One region of the Rhizobium sp. USDA 3886 genome, then DNA from elsewhere that is predicted to be linked to it. Evidence: predicted binding sites of a transcription regulator. Region 1 holds the regulator's gene; the other holds the start of a gene.
The links. The regulator PhoB, encoded in region 1, activates phosphate uptake and scavenging genes when phosphate is short. The targets are predictions, from matches to a motif close to TGTCATNNANCTGTCAT.

Region 1 (6,176 bases):
GCGAGAACACGGTTACCGCGCTCATCGGCCCCTCCGGCTGCGGCAAGTCTACCTTCCTGCGCAGCCTGAACCGCATGAACGATACGATCGACAACTGCCGCGTGACAGGCAAGATCACGCTTGATGGCGAGGATATCTACGATCCGGATATCGACGTCGTGGAGCTCCGCGCCCGCGTCGGCATGGTCTTCCAGAAACCGAACCCGTTCCCGAAGACGATCTACGAGAACGTCAGCTACGGGCCACGTATCCATGGCCTGGCGAAGTCGAAGGCGGACTTGGACCAGATCGTCGAGCAGTCGCTGCAGCGCGCCGGCCTTTGGAACGAAGTCAAGGATCGCCTGCATGAATCCGGCACCGGCCTGTCCGGTGGCCAGCAGCAGCGTCTGTGCATCGCGCGTGCCGTTGCCGTGAGCCCGGAAGTCATCCTGATGGACGAACCGTGCTCGGCGCTCGATCCGATTGCGACTGCCAAGGTCGAAGAGCTGATCCATGAGCTGCGCGAGAACTTCACCATCGTCATCGTGACGCACTCGATGCAACAGGCGGCCCGCGTTTCGCAGCGGACCGCTATGTTCCACCTCGGCAATCTCGTCGAGGAGAACGACACCGACAAGATGTTCACCAACCCGGACGACCCCCGCACCCAGGATTACATCATGGGCCGCTTCGGCTGAGTTGCGGCGTTCAGGCTATTCAAGGACAATTCCCATGGCATCGACCCATATCTTTTCTGCCTATGACGACGATTTGAAGTTCCTAACCCGCCGCATCTCGGAAATGGGTGGGCTTGCCGAGCAGATGGTGTCCGACGCAGTCCGCGCCCTTGTCAACGGCGATACGGCTCTGGCCCAGAAGGTCATCTCCGACGACGTGATCCTCGATCATGCCGAACGCGAGATCGGCGACAAGGCGGTCGTCACCATTGCCCGCCGCCAGCCGATGGCCTCCGACCTTCGCGAGATCATGGGCTCGATCCGTATCGCAGCCGACCTTGAGCGCGTCGGCGATCTCGGCAAGAACACGGCCAAGCGCGTCATCGCGGTGCAAAGCACCGGCGTTCCGCGTAAGCTCGCCCGCGGCCTCGAGCATCTTTCCGAACTGGCGCTCGTCCAGCTCAAGGAAGTGCTCGACGTCTATACGACCCGTGCCGCCGACAGGGCGAAGTCGATCCGCGAGCGCGACGAGGAAATCGACGCGATGTACACTTCGCTGTTTCGCGAGCTTCTGACCTACATGATGGAAGATCCGCGCAACATCACCAGCTGCACGCATCTTCTCTTCTGCGCCAAGAACATCGAGCGCATCGGCGACCATGCCACCAACATTGCCGAAACGATCTATTACATGGCGACCGGCGCCCAGCCGGAAGGCGAACGTCCGAAGGACGATACTGCCAACACCGTCGGCGCGGTCACGGAATGACAATTCCGAACCGGCCCTCAGGAGACCGAACCGAATGATCCCGAGAGTTGCAGTCGTTGAAGACGAAGAGGCACTGAGTGTGCTTCTTCGCTATAACCTTGAGGCCGAAGGTTTCGAGGTCGATACCATCCTGCGTGGCGACGAGGCCGAAATCCGGCTTCAGGAGCGCACGCCGGACCTTTTGATCCTCGATTGGATGCTGCCGGGCGTATCGGGCATAGAGCTTTGCCGCCGCCTGCGCATGCGTCCGGAGACCGAGCGCCTGCCGATCATCATGCTGACGGCGCGCGGCGAGGAAAGCGAGCGCGTCCGCGGCCTTTCGACCGGCGCCGACGACTATGTCGTCAAGCCGTTTTCGACGCCGGAGCTCGTTGCCCGCGTCAGGGCGATGCTGCGCCGCGCCAAGCCTGAGGTGCTCTCGACGGTGCTGAAATGCGGCGACATCGAACTCGACCGCGAAACGCATCGTGTTCACCGCAAAAGCCGCGAAGTTCGCCTCGGCCCCACCGAATTCCGCCTCCTGGAATTCCTGATGTCGTCGCCCGGCCGCGTTTTCTCGCGTTCGCAGCTTCTGGACGGTGTCTGGGGCCACGACATTTATGTCGATGAGCGCACTGTGGACGTCCATGTCGGCCGGCTGCGCAAGGCGCTGAACTTCTCCAACATGCAGGATGTCATTCGCACCGTCCGCGGTGCCGGATATTCCATGGAATCCTGATTGCCGCTTCCATTGCCGGACATCAAAAAACGGGCCCGCGAGGCCCGTTTCCGTTTGTCTTTTATCCGGCTCAGTTTGCGCGAGCTGCTGTCCTGCGGCGCTCGTTGACCGGCTGATAGGCAAGGCGCGCATGATAGCTGCAGTAGGGTGAAGAGTCCGGGCTATCGCAACCGCAGAAGTGGAAATCATCCTTCAGCGGATCGCCGACCGGCCACTTGCAGGTGCGTTCCGTGAGTTCCGTCAGGCCGAGGCGGCGGGAGATCGGCACGACCACGTTTGCGGCCGGACGATAGTTTACCTCCTCCATGAGATCGATTTCGATCTCTTCCTTGAGCATCGTTGCGCCCTGCTGGCGCGTGACGGTGCGGGTCGCGATCCGCGATGCATAGTTCGGTGCGCGCGGAGCCGAGGTATTACGCTTCGGCGCGCGTGCGGCCGCCGCGGTGCCGCCGGCCTTGGCGCGGCCCGGAAGGCTAAGCCTGTGGACCTTGCCGATCACCGCGTTCCTGCTCACTCCGCCGAGCTGCGCAGCGATCTGGCTCGCGCTCAGTCCTTCGGACCAAAGCTTTTTGAGTTTTTCGACTCGCTCGTCTGTCCAGTTCATGCCCTGTCTCCGCCGTTTAGCGTTGTGAAGGCAGAATCCCCCACCCTTGCTCCGGATACATCCGAAGCAGGAAACGCCTGACCAATTGTGGTGACTAGTTCCGCCGCATGCAGTCTAGTAATTGAGTTTTAACCTAGTGTGAGGCTGACTCCGTGACAAGAGTCGCGGGAATCCGGATGAATCGAATTTCAAGTTTTCCCCAACTTGCTTCCCGAGCGAGTCATTTCTGCAACATTAGCTGTTGATAAATGACCTCGTTCGGGGAGGTGGTCCCATGGCGCACGAAGCCCGCAGTTTTGTTGACATCGCGGTGCGAAACGTCAATAGTGGCACTCGCCGCCGAAAGGCGGCATTTTTAATTTTTCGGACCCGGTTTTTAGCCGGAGTCTGGTTGCCCTAACGATGACAGGAGATCGCGCCATGGCTCAAGCCGCGCCGCTATATGACACCTATTCTCGCGCCCCTTTGCGGTTCGAGCGAGGTGAGGGCGTTTGGCTGATCACTGAAGGCGGCGAACGATATCTGGATTTTGGCGCAGGCGTTGCAGTGACTTCCGTCGGCCACGGCAATCCGCATGTTGTCGAAGCCCTGAAGGCGCAGGCCGACAAGGTTTGGCACCTGTCGAATATCTATGAAATTCCCGGCCAGGAAGCGCTTGCCAAGCGGCTGACTGACGTCACCTTCGCCGACAAGGTGTTCTTCACCAATTCCGGCGCCGAGGCGCTGGAATGCGCGATCAAGACTGCGCGCCGCTATCAGTATTCCAACGGTCATCCCGAGCGCTTCCACATCATCACCTTCGAAGGCGCCTTTCATGGCCGCACGCTGGCGACAATCGCCGCCGGCGGTCAGGAGAAGTATCTCGAGGGCTTCGGCCCGAAGGCGCCGGGCTTCGATCAGGTCCCCTTCGGCGATATCGAGGCGGTCCGCGCAGCGATCACCGATGCGACCGCCGGCATCCTCATAGAGCCGGTGCAGGGCGAGGGCGGTGTCCGTCCGGCGACGCATGAGTTCATGAAGGCACTCCGCCAGATCTGCGATGAGAAGGGTCTGCTGCTCATCCTCGATGAGGTCCAGACTGGCGTTGGCCGTACCGGCAAACTCTTTGCCCACGAATGGTCGGGCGTCACGCCGGATATCATGGCGGTAGCGAAGGGTATCGGCGGCGGCTTCCCGCTCGGCGCCTGCCTGGCGACCGCGGATGCCGCCTCCGGCATGAAGGCCGGCACGCATGGCTCCACCTATGGCGGCAATCCGCTTGCCATGGCGGTCGGCAGCGCGGTGCTCGACGTCATCCTCGCCGACGGCTTTCTGCAGCATGTCCGCGATGTGGCGCTCGTCTTCCGCCAGGGCCTTGCCTCGCTGAAGGATCGCTATCCGGATATCATCGAAGATGTGCGCGGCGAAGGCCTGATGCTCGGCATCAAGGCTGCCGTCCCGTCTTCCGAACTGCTGCAGGCCATTCGTGCTGCTCATCTTCTGGCCATTCCGGCGGGCGATAATGTCATCCGTCTCCTTCCACCTCTGGTCGTCACGGCGGAGGAAGCCCGCGAGGGCCTTGCCCGCGTCGAGCGCGCTGCCGAAAGCATTCGCGCGGCAAAGACCAGGAAGACGGCTTGAACGGATAACGCCCCTCAAGGCGCATACAGGTAAGAACGACATGGCTTCCCCCAAACACTTTCTCGATCTCTCGGCGGTAACCGCATCCGATCTCAGAGCCATCATGGATGATGCGATCGTCCGCAAGCAGGCCTTCAAGGCCGGCAAAGGCGATAAGCCGCTCGCGGGCAAGATGTTGGCGATGATCTTCGAGAAACCCTCTACGCGTACACGCGTTTCCTTCGATGTCGGCATGCGTCAGCTCGGTGGCGAAACGCTTTTCCTCTCCGGCACGGAGATGCAGCTTGGCCGCGCCGAGACGATCGGCGATACGGCCAAGGTGCTCTCGCGCTATGTCGATGCGATCATGGTCCGCACCACGGAGCACCACCGCATGCTGGAGCTCGCCGAACATGCGACGGTGCCGGTCATCAACGCGCTGACGGACGACACGCATCCCTGCCAGATCATGGCAGATATCATGACCTTCGAGGAGCATCGCGGTCCGATCAGGGGCAAGACGATTGCCTGGACCGGCGATGGCAACAACGTGCTGCACTCGCTGGTCGAAGGTGCGGCCCGTTTTGGCTATCGCATGAATATGGCTGTGCCTCTTGGTTCCGAGCCCAAGGATCACTATCTCAACTGGGCTCGCAATGAGGGCGCCGAAATCATGCTTGGCCATGACGCCGACCGTGCGGTCGAAGGCGCCGATTGTGTGGTAACCGATACCTGGGTCTCCATGAATCAGGAACATCGGGCCCGCGGTCACAACGTCTTCCAGCCCTATCAGGTCAATTCGGCTTTGATGGCGAAGGCCGGCAAGGATGCATTGTTCATGCATTGCCTGCCCGCCCATCGCGGCGAGGAAGTGACGGACGATGTGATCGATGGCCCGCAATCCGTGGTCTTCGATGAGGCGGAGAACCGTCTTCATGCGCAAAAGTCGATTCTTGCATGGTGCCTGGGCGCGATCTGAACCATACTGGGCGTCACGTCTGGCCTGATGGCCTCGTGGCGGCACGGGCGAAAAGACCTCTGGTCCGCCGCCTGGACTACTAGGAGTAAGACCATGGCAGAAATTGCAAGGGCTCTCGGCGAGTTCGATTTCGCTGGCGATGATCACGTAGTCCCATTTCAGGTAGAAGGCCTCGATGTGCGTGGCCGCGCCGTCCAACTCGGGCCTATGCTGGATGCGATCCTCGCGCGCCATCATTATCCTGCACCCGTCGCCCGGCTGCTTGCCGAAGTCATCGTGCTGACGGTACTTCTCGGGACGTCCCTCAAGTTCGAAGGCAAATTTACGGTGCAGACAAAAGGCGACGGCCCTGTCGATCTTCTCGTTGCCGATTTCTCGACGCCGCAGAACGTACGCGCCTATGCACGCTTCGATCAGGCCTTGCTCGACAAGGCGGTCGCTGCCGGCGAAACCGAGCCGGAACAGCTTCTCGGCAAGGGCGTGCTGGCTTTCACTATCGACCAGGGCAAGTTCAGCCAGCCCTATCAGGGCATCGTGGCGCTTGACGGCACCTCACTCGAAGATATCGCCGGCACCTATTTCCGACAGTCGGAGCAAATCCCGACGCGCGTCCGCCTGGCGGCCGCCGAACTGCTCGATCGCGACCAGGCGGGCCAGCCGCGCCACCGCTGGCGGGCGGGCGGGCTCATTGCCCAATTCTTGCCGGAAGCGCCGGAGCGTATGCGTCAGCGCGACCTCCACGGCGGCGACGGCGATAACGCCGCGCTGGCACACAAGGAAGACGACGCCTGGACCGAAGCGCGCGCGCTGGTCGACACCATCGATGCGGACGAACTGACGGATCCGCAGGT
Region 2 (6,176 bases), 830 kb from region 1:
CAATCCTGCTGATCTACACGGGCCAGAGCGTCGTTCAAACGTTCTTCATCACCGCCGCCTCCTTTGGCGCGCTGTCGCTCTACGGTTACTCGACAAAACGTGACCTCTCGGCGATGGGCTCGTTCCTGATCATGGGCCTCTTCGGTCTGATCATCGCCTCGGTGGTGAACATTTTCCTGGCCTCTTCCGCGATGCAGTTCGCGATCTCCGTGATCGGCGTTCTGATCTTCGCAGGCCTTACAGCCTACGATACGCAGCGGATCAAGGAAATGTACTTCGAAGCCGATGACGTTGCCGTCGCCGGCCGCAAGGCGATCATAGGCGCGCTGACGCTCTATCTCGACTTTATCAACCTCTTCATGTTCCTGCTGCAGTTCCTCGGTAACCGCAGGTAAGGGGACAGCATCACCGAAAAGGCGGCTCCGGCCGCCTTTTTTATTGCGCGTTGAGCGATGGAGTGTTTTCTAAAGACTATTCATCAATAGTCGGCCGACTCAATGCCCTTCTCCCTTCGTGACGCCACTCCTTCCGACCTCCCCGCAATCACGGAGATCTATCGCGAATCAGTCCTCAATGGCGTCGCGAGCTACGAGATCATCCCGCCTTCGGAATCCGAGATGGCCTCTCGCTTCTCCGCGAATACCGACCTCGGGTATCCCTATGTCGCTGCGGTTGATGAGAATGGGACCCTGCTTGGCTATGCCTACGCCTCCGCCTTCCGCACCCGACCTGCCTATCGCTGGATCGTGGAGGATTCAATCTATCTCGTGCCTGCAGCGCGCGGCCTTGGCATCGGTCGGGCACTGCTCACAGCGCTGATTTCACGCTGCACGGAACTCGGCTTCCGCCAGATGGTAGCCGTCATTGGCGGCGCTCATCCTGCTTCGATCGCGCTTCATCGCACGTTGGGCTTTGACGATACGGGTTTGCTGAAAGGTACCGGATACAAACACGGGCGCTGGCTTGACACGATGATCATGCAGCGGCCGCTCGGCGATGGCAAAGACAGCGATCCTAATCCGTCGGTCTATCCCGGCACGCTGTTCATGGGCTGATGCCGTCACTTCTCGACGAGTTTGAGCACCTTGTTGAAGACTTTCAGCACCTGCTGGAGGTCATGGCCGCGCTTCAGGATCATGCCGTTTGAATTGACCACCGAATAGGCGCCTTGCTTGGTGGCAAGCCTCGGATCCTTCTCGATGCGGAAAAGCGGCATCTCGCCTGAACGTTTGAACACGGCGAAGATGGCCTTCTCCTTCAAATGGTCGATGGCGTAGTCTTTCCACTCGCCTTCGCCGACCATCCTTCCGTAGATCCACAGAATCGCATCCAGCTCGCGGCGATGAAACGTCACCGGCGGCGGATCCTTGCTTTGCTTGTACTCTTTTAAATCGACGACGACCGAGGAACTACTACTGGCGGAACGGGCGTCGCCATGCCGCAAATCCGGCTGATCTGTCATCAGTCTCCCAAGCCTCCGCTTATGACAGGAGAACGACAGTTTGCCCGAGCCACATCAAATTGCAAGTGCGGCCAACCATCACATTAAACATATGCTATGCAATCTCCCAAGCGCCGCATTTCAGTCAAAACAGCGCCTCATTTCCGGGGGAAGTTCGCTCACTGATTTGGCGCCAGCGCGCCAAAGGGCCCGGCTGAGCGTATCGACCTTAACCCCAGCCCCGAATACGATCAGCCGGGCCGCCTCATTTCCATCCGCGTCGAAGCGGTGAAACCGGTCAGATATTCTTGCCTGCCATGACGATTGTTGCGCCGAGAATCGCGGCCGGATCGCCGTCCGCTGTCGCAGCCTGAAGCAGGACGGCGCACCCCTCGAGTCCTGGTTTCTGCAGAACGCTTGCGGGCAGCGTCAGGTTTGCCGACTTGCCGTCCCACATGCCAATCGTTTCGACATCGCTGACGCTGTTGAGATAGGAAATCTTCTTGCCGCTGTTTTCGCCCTTTTCGACGGTAATCGTCTTTTCCTTGTCGAAATAGACAAGAACGACATTGGCCTTTCCTTCGCCGGCGCCGATCTTTATCTCGAGCTCGTCGCCGCGCATCTGCGCGTCCACGGGCACGGTCAAGCCTTTGCCTTCCGTCGAAAATGTATCGATCTTGCCGTTGATAGCAGAAAGGTCTGAGCCAGTCAGGTGATCGCGGCCGTTCACCATGACCTGCGGTGTATAGACATTGCTGCGGCCCATCATCCGCGCATAACCATATTGGCGCTCGGTGTTTTCCTTCGAGCTGAACGTGTCCGTCCACCCGAGATAATTCCAGTAGTCCACATGATAGGCGAGCGCGATGACATCGCCCTGGCTAACAAGCTTCCGGAAGGCAGCATCGGCGGGGGGACAAGAGGAGCATCCCTGCGAGGTGAAAAGTTCAACGACGCCTTTCGGCTTGCCATCCTCGGCATGAAGCGGCGCTGTAAGCACCATACCGGCGACCAGCGAGATCACAAAACGCGGCGACATTCCAACCTCTTTTCCAGAGACACGCAGCAGACCGAAAACCGCAGGCCCTGATTTACGATGGTAGAGATAATCCTTCCGGCCGCAAACGGGAAGTCACGAAGGGGTGAGACGCCACCCGCCGGCATCGTCGCCGGAACACATCGGCGTGAGATGGAAACCCGCAAAGAAAACCGCCGGAGATTGCTCTCCGGCGGTCATTATATGCCATGCCTCTTAACAATCAGGCAGCAAGATCGCGCAGAACCGTCTGCAGGATACCGCCGTTGTTAAGGTAGATCACTTCATCAAGCGTATCGACGCGCGACAGGAGCGGAACTTCCTTTACCGTGCCGTCGCCGTAAGTGATCTTGGCGATCTTCTTCTGGCGAGGTTTGATGTTTTCCAGGCCCTCGATGGTAACGGTCTCGTCACCCTTGAGGCCAAGGCTCTGCCAAGTCGTACCGTCTTCGAAGACGAAGGGGATGACGCCCATACCAACCAGGTTCGAGCGGTGGATACGTTCGAAGGACTGCGCGATAACGGCCTTGACACCGAGCAGGTTCGTGCCCTTCGCCGCCCAGTCACGCGACGAACCGTTGCCGTATTCGACACCTGCGAAGATGACCAGCGGGACACCCTCTGCCTTGTACTTCATGGCGGCGTCGTAGATCGATTCCTCTTCCTTCGATGGATAGTGGATCGTGTAGCCGCCTTCCTTGCCGTTCGGGCCGAGCATGTGGTTGCGGATGCGGATGTTGGCGAAGGTGCCGCGCATCATCACTTCATGATTGCCGCGCCGCGTGCCGTATTGATTGAAGTCCGCGACCCCGACATTGTGCTCGAGCAGATAAGAACCGGCCGGCGACGCAGCCTTGATCGAACCGGCCGGGGAAATGTGATCGGTGGTGATCTTGTCCCCGAAGAGACCGAGGATGCGGGCACCCTTGATATCCGAGGTACCGCTGCCCTTCTTGCCCATGCCGACGAAATAAGGCGGGTTCTGGACATAGGTTGAGTCGTCGTCCCAGGCGTAGGTCTGGCCCGGAGGAACCTGAACGGCCTGCCAGTTTTCATCGCCCTTGAAGACATCCGCATATTTCGTTTCGTAGAGTTCGCGGGTGACATACTTCAGGATGAATTCCTGAACCTCCTTCGCGGTCGGCCAGATGTCCTTGAGATAGACCGGCTTGCCGTTCTGGTCCTCGCCGATCGGCTCCTTGGTCAAGTCCTTCTGGACCGTGCCGGCGAGCGCATAAGCGACGACGAGCGGCGGGGATGCCAGGTAGTTCGCTTGAACGTCCGGCGAGATACGGCCTTCGAAGTTGCGGTTGCCCGAAAGCACGCCCGAAACGATAAGGCCCTTGTCGTTGATCGTCTTCGAGATCGGTGCCGGCAGCGGGCCGGAATTGCCGATGCAGGTCGTGCAGCCGAAGCCGACGAGGTTAAAGCCGAGCTTGTCGAGTTCGGCCTGTAGGCCGGACTTGGCAAGATATTCGCCAACAACCTGCGATCCAGGCGCCAGCGAGGTCTTGACCCAGGGCTTAGTCTTCAGGCCCTTGGCAACGGCGTTGCGGGCAAGCAGGCCGGCAGCGATAAGCACCGATGGGTTGGAGGTGTTAGTGCAGGACGTGATGGCGGCAATGGCAACGTCGCCATGGCCGAGATCGAAGTCCGTGCCTTCGACCGCATAGCGGTTTGAAAGCTGGCCGGGCTTCTTGTAGTCGGCGTCCATCGACGTGGCGAAACCGGACGCGATGCCTTCGAGCGCGATGCGGCCTTCCGGGCGCTTCGGGCCTGCCATGGACGGCACGACGTCGCCGAGGTCGAGTTCCAGCGTGTCGGTGAAGACCAGATCGGAACCATCGCCATCGCGCCACATGCCTTGCGCCTTGGAATAGGCTTCGACCAGCGCGATCCGGTCATGTGTACGGCCGGACATGGTGAGGTAGTTGATGGTTTCGCCGTCGACCGGGAAGAAGCCGCAGGTCGCGCCGTATTCCGGACCCATGTTGCCGATCGTTGCGCGGTCTGCGAGCGGCATGTTGTCCATGCCCGGGCCGAAGAACTCAACAAACTTCGAAACGACGCCCTTCTTGCGCAGCATCTGCACGACGGTGAGAACAAGGTCAGTCGCGGTCACGCCTTCCTTGAGCTTGCCGGTGAGCTTGAAGCCGATGACTTCCGGCAGGAGCATCGAGACCGGCTGGCCGAGCATGGCGGCTTCCGCTTCGATACCGCCGACGCCCCAGCCGAGAACGCCAAGGCCGTTGATCATCGTCGTGTGAGAGTCCGTACCGACGCAGGTATCCGGGTATGCAATCGTCTCGCCATCCTCTTCCTTCGTCCAGACGGTCTGGCCGAGATATTCGAGGTTGACCTGGTGACAGATGCCAGTGCCGGGAGGAACGACGCGGAAGTTCTTGAATGCCTGCTGGCCCCACTTCAGGAAGCGGTAGCGCTCGCCGTTGCGCTGGTATTCCAGTTCGACGTTCTTCGCAAAGGCCTGCGGCGTGCCGAATTCATCGACGATGACCGAATGGTCGATGACCAGGTCGACTGGAACCAGCGGATTGATCTTTTCCGGATCGCCGCCGAGCGAGACCATCGCGTCGCGCATCGCGGCGAGGTCGACGACAGCCGGAACGCCGGTGAAGTCCTGCATCAGCACGCGTGCCGGCCGATAGGCGATTTCGTTTTCGACGGAGCCCTTGTTGTTCAGCCATTCGGCGACGGCCAGGATGTGCTCCTTGGTGACCGTTTGGCCGTCTTCGAAGCGCAGCAGGTTCTCGAGCAGAACCTTCATCGAATAGGGAAGCTTCGACACGCCCTTGAGACCATTCGCCTCAGCCTTCGGCAGGCTGTAATAGACATAGTCTTTCCCGCTCACGGAAAGCGTGGAACGACAATTGAAGCTGTCAAGAGATTTAGACACGAGAGACCCCGTTCTGATAGCCAACACAGTCGTGCGGACGCCTATGCACTAATGCACATCAGGATGCGGGTACGGCCATTTCCGCTGTCCGCACGTGGAGAGGTTCTCCATGTTCGGCGCAAGGATGAAATTCACGCCGGCCGCTGGCGTGGTTGCGGCTCTTATAGATAATTTCTAAGAAAGGTGCCAGAGAGAGCTTGGCCCATTTGGGACATTTTTTGCGTCGCGGTGACCAAAAACTTATCGAACGGAAAACCTATGCATCTCGACGCCTCCAATCTCGCTGCCAGGCGGGGCGAAGACCTGATTTTCACAGACGTATCCTTTCGTCTCGACGCAGGCGAAGCGCTAGTTTTGACTGGGAAAAACGGATCGGGAAAGTCCACTTTGCTGCGTGTCGTGGCCGGTCTTTTGACGCCCGAAAGGGGCACAGTCGAATTCACTGATTCGCGTGGTGAAACGGACCGGGATCCGCGCGAGGTCAGCCACTATCTCGGCCACCGCAATGCGATGAAAAGCGAGCTGACCGTTTCAGAAAATCTCGCCTTCTGGCAAAATTTTCTCGGCGACACGCTCGGCGCTTCAGAATTATCGATCGAAGACGCCGCCGGGGCCGTCGGCCTCTCGGGCATTACGCATCTTCCCTTCGGCTATCTCTCTGCCGGCCAGCAACGCCGCTTTGCCTTCGCCAAGCTGCTCGTCGCCTACCGCCCGGTCTGGATTCTCGACGAACCGACCGCAGCGCTCGACGCAAGCGCTGACCGCTTGTTTGCCGATCTCATCGA

Region 2: a site for PhoB is predicted at 1,484-1,500, ahead of ACZ9BX_RS16965 (DUF2794 domain-containing protein). Genes of this name have one in related genera too.

What each region holds. Positions count from the first base shown of each region.
Region 1 is NZ_JBWCDC010000001.1:2,515,238-2,521,413, reverse strand. Features, by position in the region: gene pstB (phosphate ABC transporter ATP-binding protein PstB) at 1-677, shown strand, start outside; gene phoU (phosphate signaling complex protein PhoU) at 712-1,425, shown strand; gene phoB (phosphate regulon transcriptional regulator PhoB) at 1,460-2,143, shown strand; gene ACZ9BX_RS12935 (GcrA family cell cycle regulator) at 2,214-2,747, opposite strand; gene ACZ9BX_RS12930 (acetylornithine transaminase) at 3,168-4,367, shown strand; gene argF (ornithine carbamoyltransferase) at 4,408-5,325, shown strand; gene ACZ9BX_RS12920 (Hsp33 family molecular chaperone) at 5,419-6,176, shown strand, end outside.
Region 2 is NZ_JBWCDC010000001.1:3,349,969-3,356,144, reverse strand. Features, by position in the region: gene ACZ9BX_RS16975 (Bax inhibitor-1/YccA family protein) at 1-395, shown strand, start outside; gene ACZ9BX_RS16970 (N-acetyltransferase family protein) at 498-1,055, shown strand; gene ACZ9BX_RS16965 (DUF2794 domain-containing protein) at 1,061-1,462, opposite strand; gene ACZ9BX_RS16960 (DUF1223 domain-containing protein) at 1,740-2,480, opposite strand; gene acnA (aconitate hydratase AcnA) at 2,701-5,391, opposite strand; gene ccmA (heme ABC exporter ATP-binding protein CcmA) at 5,650-6,176, shown strand, end outside.